DNA from 2 places in the Pseudoalteromonas sp. 2CM32C genome. Region 1 is predicted to be linked to the other one. Evidence: predicted binding sites of a transcription regulator. Region 1 holds the regulator's gene; the other holds the start of a gene.
What was found. The regulator sigma-54, encoded in region 1, starts transcription at its own class of promoters, with help from an activator protein. The targets are predictions, from matches to a motif close to GTTGGCACGNNNNTNGNNT.
Positions count from the first base shown of each region.

Region 1 (3,529 bases):
CCTTGATGTTTGCGAAAAAGCCTACATTGTTTCTCATGGGGAACTGATTGCTTCTGGTACCCCTGAACACGTATTAAATGATAAAACTGTACGCGATGTATATTTAGGCGAGCAATTTAGGCTGTAACATTTACGCCTTATTTATAAGCATCTGCTAGTATTAATTATAACAACTTAAAAGGATTGTTAGAGATACATGAGGCAATCACTACAGCTGCGCATGGGCCAGCAACTTACAATGACACCTCAGTTGCAACAAGCTATTCGCTTGCTGCAATTAAGTACATTGGATCTTCAGCAAGAAATACAAGAAGCGCTCGACAGCAACCCATTACTTGAGGTTGAGGAGCAAGACTATGCCGATGATCTTGCGGGCAAAAATGAGCAAAAAGCAGATAACGATGAAGTTACAGTAACCGTATCTGCAGATGAAGCCCCTAGCGAGTATGAACAAGACAGTGGTGAAGCGCTTGCTAAAGATACCGTAAGTGACGACATGGCAATGGACGTTAGCTGGGATGAGTACATGAGTGCAGCCCCTGCATCATCTTCAGGCCCAATGCCTGAAGATGAGTCTATATATCAGGGCGCATCAACTGAAACGCTTCACGAGTACTTAATGTGGCAATTACAATTAACGCCATTTAGCCCTACAGATGAAGCCATTGCTATTGCTATTGTAGAAGCGGTGGATGATTCAGGCATACTGACACTCAGTTGCGAAGAGATTTTAGAGAGCTTTAATCAAGATAACGACGATGACGTTGAGGTTGAACTTGACGAAATAGAAGCGGTATTAAAGCGCATTCAGCTATTTGACCCAGTGGGTATTGCGGCACGTAGCTTACAAGAGTGCTTGTGTATTCAGTTAAATCAATTTGATAAAGGCACGCCTTATATTGATGAAACAAAAATGATTTTAACCGAGCACATTGATTTGTTAGCTGCTCGTGACTACCGTACATTAATGAAAAAAACGAAGCTCAAAGAAGATGAGCTTAAAGAAGTAATGACACTTATTCATACGCTCAATCCTAAGCCTGCAGACACAATAGTACGAGAAGAGTCTGAGTATGTAATACCTGATGTGTCAGTTAAAAAAATTAAAGGTCGCTGGGTTGTAGAGTTAAACCCAGACAGCATGCCAAAAATTCGTGTAAACAGCCAATATGCAGCAATGTCACGTACAGTTAAATCAAGTGGCGACAGTCAATTTATTCGCTCACATTTACAAGAAGCTAAATGGTTTATAAAAAGCTTAGAAAGTAGAAATGATACACTTTTAAAAGTAACTAACTGTATTGTTAAACAACAACAGGGCTTTTTTGAACACGGGCCAGAAGCCATGAAACCGATGGTTTTAAATGATGTTGCCGAAATGGTAGAAATGCACGAATCAACAATTTCGCGCGTAACCACGCAAAAGTATATGCACACACCGCGTGGAATATTTGAGCTTAAATACTTTTTCTCAAGCCACGTAAGTACCGAAAATGGTGGAGAATGTTCATCTACTGCAATACGTGCACTTATTAAAAAATTAATCGCAGCAGAAAACTCAGCAAAACCATTGAGTGATAGCAAAATTGCGGATATATTGGCTGAGCAAGGAATTAAAGTAGCGAGACGTACAATCGCAAAATATCGCGAATCTCTGGCTATTCCACCGTCAAATCAGCGAAAGAGCCTGATTTAAGACGCTAAACAAAGAGGGTAATGCTTATGCAACTAAATTTAACTGGTCGTCATGTAGAACTAACTGATTCATTAAGAGACTATATAAATACCAAATTTGCGAAGCTAGAAAGGCACTCTGATCATATTAATAATGTTCATGTCATTCTTGATATAGAAAAACTAAATCAAAAAGCAGAAGCAACTATTCATGTAAGTGGTGCTGAATTATTCGCATCCACTGAACATCAAGATATGTATGCAGCTATTGATTCATTGATTGACAAGCTTGACCGTCAAGTAATTAAACACAAAGAGAAGCTTGCTCGACACTAATATGATGAAATTAAGTTCACTTATATGCCAGGACTGCAGTAAAGCTGCGGTCCTTTTTAATAGTAAAAAAAGAATTTTAGAGTTTATTAGCGAGCTGGCTCACGATAAATTACCGTATTTATCTCAACAGGATATTTTGGGCGCTTTATTAACCCGCGAAAAACTAGGCAGCACAGGGATAGGAAGAGGTATTGCTATTCCACATGGCCGAATGAGCGGCGCACAAGAACCTTTAGCATTGGTGTTAGTAAGTGAAACACCGATTAATTTTGATGCTATAGACAACCGCCCTGTTGATATTTTTGTTGCACTCATCGTACCTGAAGGCGATAACCAACAGCATTTAAAGACGCTAGCAACGATAGCTGATAAACTAAAAAATAAAGAATTTTGTAAGCAGCTCCGCTGTGCTAAATCGGATGCTGAGTTGTATCAAATTATTGTTGACCAATCGTAACAAATTTAAAGGGTGATTAATGGAGTTGATTATCATAAGTGGCCGTTCTGGTTCTGGTAAGTCGGTTGCTTTGCGCGTTGTTGAAGATCTAGGTTATTATTGCGTAGATAACATTCCAGTAAATTTATTACCTTCTTTAATTAGAAGCGTTTCTGATAACTACGATAAAATTGCCGTTAGTATAGATGTGCGAAATTTACCAAAAGAGCAAGATGAATTTAATCACATCATCGAATACTTACCGGGTTTTACAAAACCAACGCTGTTCTACTTAGACAGTGAAGATCAAACCCTTATTAAGCGCTTTTCTGAAACCAGACGCTTACACCCTTTATCAATAGATTCACTTCCGCTTGATTTAGCCATAAAAAAAGAAAAAGAACTTCTCGATGTTCTAATTACGCGCGCCGATTACATGATCGATACTAGTGAGCTAAGCGTTCATCAACTTGCTGAATCAATTCGCGAAAAAATACTAGGTAAAAAAGACAAGCAGCTGATTGTTACATTTGAATCTTTTGGTTTTAAACATGGCATTCCTAAAGAGGCAGATTACGTATTTGATGCACGTTTTTTACCTAACCCGCACTGGGAGCCTGAACTAAAACCACTCAATGGCCTAGACCAACCAGTAAAAGATTATTTGGCTAGCCACAGCATAGTTCAAAAATTTACATGGCAAATACAAACCTTTGTACAAACATGGCTACCACACCTAGAGCGAAATAACAGAAGCTATTTAACTATTGCGATTGGCTGTACTGGCGGGCAACATCGCTCTGTATATTTAGCGCAAACAATTGGCGAAAGCTTTGCAGTTACGCATCCCAATGTAAAAATACGTCACAGAGAACAAGAAAAGTAATTTTACAAAACTAATAACCTGTTCAGCTTTGATAGAGTAATGTATGCGTATAGAAGACACTTTTTTAATACAAAATAAATTAGGACTGCATGCCAGAGCCGCGACTGTATTAGCCCAACTCGCTGTAAAATTTGATGCTTCAATCACCTTGTTTCAAGATGATAAAGAAGCTGCTGGTGACAGTGTATTAGCACTGA
Region 1 is NZ_JALNTI010000001.1:581,864-585,392, forward strand. It holds gene lptB (LPS export ABC transporter ATP-binding protein) at 1-127, shown strand, start outside; gene MTF67_RS02725 (RNA polymerase factor sigma-54) at 197-1,696, shown strand; gene hpf (ribosome hibernation promoting factor) at 1,723-2,010, shown strand; gene ptsN (PTS IIA-like nitrogen regulatory protein PtsN) at 2,015-2,467, shown strand; gene rapZ (RNase adapter RapZ) at 2,487-3,332, shown strand; gene MTF67_RS02745 (HPr family phosphocarrier protein) at 3,376-3,529, shown strand, end outside.

Region 2 (3,529 bases), on a different contig from region 1:
AGCTATTTACGCTAATAATAAACAAGCACCGCTGAGCTTAATTAACTTTAAAATCATTACATTTGATGAAAAATACGGTGTGTATTTGCTTAAACTCCACAAAAGCGAGCAGCAGCTATTTGCATTACCCAGCGCTGTAGAGCAAGGAAATAAACTTATATTAGAGTGTGAGCAAATATCGGTAAGTGCAGAAATGCCATTAAACACAAATAACAGCAATGTTTTAATATCTACGCTGCACAGTGCAGAACTTATAGATAAAACATGGCAACTTACGCTAGATGTAGACGGACAAAGCTTGTATTGCTTACTTTCACCAAGAGTATGGGATCAAAATAACTACAAAGTAGGCGATACACTTTATGCGACTATTCATAATCTAGAGTAGTTTGAAGTGGGTTTTAGCTGCACGTAGCACAATGACTGTTTTTTGTGATTTTAAAGCGATTAAACTCCATACTTAATCCATCAATCAGCAGTAAATGCTCGCTTAACCCGCTTGGTAATCCAGCAAGCATTTTTAAGGCTTCAGTGGCTTGAATACTGCCAATTAATCCTACAATGGGCGATAGCACGCCTGATTCTGAGCAGCTTTGTGTTTGATCTGACATAAACTGCGATAGACACTCATAACAGTGGCTATTTTCTTGCATTGTAAAACAGGCAACTTGGCCTTCCATTCTAATTGCAGCGCCCGATACTAGTGGGGTTTTTGTTTTATAACAGGCTGTGTTTAATACATTACGTGTAGTTAAGTTATCAGAGCAATCAATGACTATATCAATATTTTTTAATAGCTCGTCAAGCTTTGACTTTTCATCTAAAAATACATCGATTGTATGTATATCTATTTCATCATTTAAGCTATTTAGCTGCGCTTTGGCGGCGTGAGTTTTTAAGCAGCCTACATCCGTTTGTTTATAAAGCACCTGCCTTTGCAAGTTTGTAGCATCAACCACGTCGTTATCTACAAGCGTTAACGTACCCACACCGGAGGCAGCTAAATACTGAGCAACGGGGCAGCCCAAGCCACCTAAACCGACTATAAGCGCATGAGATTGCCATATTTTTTCTTGCCCCTCTATATCTAATTTAGGAAGCATTATGTGGCGCGAGTAGCGTAGTTGTTGTTGGTAAGTCAGGGCTGGTTTAGTCATTAGCGGCTTCTCATTATTTTTATACACAATAGCAATTTTTAGAATATGTGGGCAAGAACGCGGTTAAAAGTAATTGCACTGTTAGTGCTCACTTTGATTACCTTAACAGTGCAAATGAAAATTATAACGAATTAGAAAAAACATAAGTTAATGATTTTTAAATAAATAAATTATTGGCTCACTAATTGCTCAGCATGGTTAACGTGAAATTAACAAATATAGCAGTGTAATTAATAACAAAGTAGTAACTGCTATAAATAACTACAAACGTAACTAAGGAAAAATAACATGCAACCGAGTACTGGGTTTAACCTCATATCGTTTAGCGGAAAAATGAAAATACTGCATTTAAGCTGGATGGTGTTTTTTATCTCATTTTTTGTCTGGTTTAACCATGCGCCATTATTAGGCGCTATAGCGGGTTCGCTAGGTATTACTATGGCACAAGTAAAAACGCTGCTTATTTTAAATGTGGCACTAACCATTCCTGCTCGCGTGGTTGTGGGCATGTTAACTGATAAATTTGGGCCTCGCATCGTTTATGCATCATTACTGATTTTATGTAGCATCCCATGTTTTATGTTTGCGATGGCTACCACGTTTGAGCAAGCCGCTATCGCGCGTTTTGCACTTGGCTTTATTGGTGCGGGTTTTGTTGTGGGCATTCGCATGGTGAGCGAGTGGTTCCCGGCAAACGAGTTGGGTACAGCAGAAGGTATTTACGGTGGCTGGGGTAACTTTGGCTCGGCAGCTGCTGCAATGCTATTGCCTGTATTAGCGCTTATGTTTGGCGGTGACGATGGCTGGCGTTATGCGATAGGCCTAACCGGTGTATTAAGTGTCATTTTTGGTGTTATTTGGTACATCAGCGTAACTGACACGCCAAAAGGTGGCACTTACTTTAAACCAAAAAAAGTAGGAGCAATGGAAGTAACCAGCAAAGGCGACTTTGTACTACTTCTTATAATGAAGCTACCTATGTACGGTGCTTTAGCACTACTTACTTGGAAGCTTTCTCCTACTGGTGCAAATTTACTTTCTGAAAATTTTGTTATTGGTACATATGTATTTTTGGTGCTGCTTTATCTTTATGAAGTTTATAAAACGTACGACATAAACGGCCATATTTTTAAGCAACCTGTTCCAGAATCACACCGTTACGAATTTAAACAAGTTGCAGTTTTAAATATTCTTTATTTTACAACGTTTGGCTCAGAGCTTGCTGTTGTATCTATGTTGCCATTATTTTTTAGTGAGGTGTTTGGCCTTGATATGGTATACGCAGGCTTACTTGCATCAGCGTATGCGTTTATGAATTTAGCTTCTCGCCCGGGTGGTGGTTGGATCTCAGATCGAATGGGTCGTCGTAAAACACTTATTGTACTTACCACTGGCTTAGCTGTAGGTTATTTTGTTATGGGCTTAGTTGACGCTAGCTGGCCGCTTTGGCTTGCAGTTGCTGCTGCTATGGCGTGTTCGTTTTTTGTGCAAGCGGGGGAAGGCGCTGTATTTGCGGCTGTACCACTTATTAAACGCCGTTTAACGGGTCAAATTGCAGGTATGACGGGAGCTTACGGCAATGTAGGAGCTGTTGTGTATTTAACGGCGCTCTCATTAGTTGATTACCAAACATTCTTTATGATTATTGCGGCAAGCGCATTATTAGGCTTAGGTGCATTATTTTTCATGAAAGAACCCGATGGCCACATCACAGAAGTAAACGAAGATGGCACCGTTGAACTTATTTCTGTGACTTAAGGCATACATATGTTTGATGAAACCCAAAAAGCCAGCGCACTTACAAACGAACTTAACGTTGAGTTTGGTGGGCACAGTAGCAAAGGTATAAAAACCGAAAATCAAGATGCGTTTGCTGCTCTTAATACTCAAGCGCAAGAAAAAGAGTCAAAAGGGGTTATTGCCTGCTTGGCCGATGGGTGTTCATCAGCAAAAAATGCTAAACAAGCGTCACAGTTATCGGTAACGCACTTTATAAATGAGTATTTAAATACACCGCCAAGTTGGGCCGTTAAAAAGTCGGTATCTAAGGTATTGGCCAGTTTAAATCAGTGGCTTTATTCGCAATCGGTTAACTACAATCACCTTGGCCAGCGCCAAGCAGATTGGATGACCACGTTTACAGCGCTTATTTTAAAATCGGCCACGGGTTATATTTTTCATTTAGGTGATACCCGAATTACGCGGTTACGTGCAAAAAGTATGGAGGCGATAACACGCGACCATAAAGTAAATGATACTCTAACGCGAGCTTTAGGCGCGCAGCTTCATCAAGAAATTGATGTATACGAAGTTGAACTTAAAGCTGATGATATTTATATACTTACCTGCGATGGTGTACACGATGTATTGCC
Region 2 is NZ_JALNTI010000006.1:139,776-143,304, forward strand. It holds gene MTF67_RS12635 (ATP-binding cassette domain-containing protein) at 1-388, shown strand, start outside; gene moeB (molybdopterin-synthase adenylyltransferase MoeB) at 402-1,157, opposite strand; gene MTF67_RS12645 (NarK family nitrate/nitrite MFS transporter) at 1,446-2,915, shown strand; gene MTF67_RS12650 (bifunctional protein-serine/threonine kinase/phosphatase) at 2,925-3,529, shown strand, end outside.
Region 2: a site for sigma-54 is predicted at 1,330-1,348, ahead of MTF67_RS12645 (NarK family nitrate/nitrite MFS transporter). Genes of this name have one in related genera too.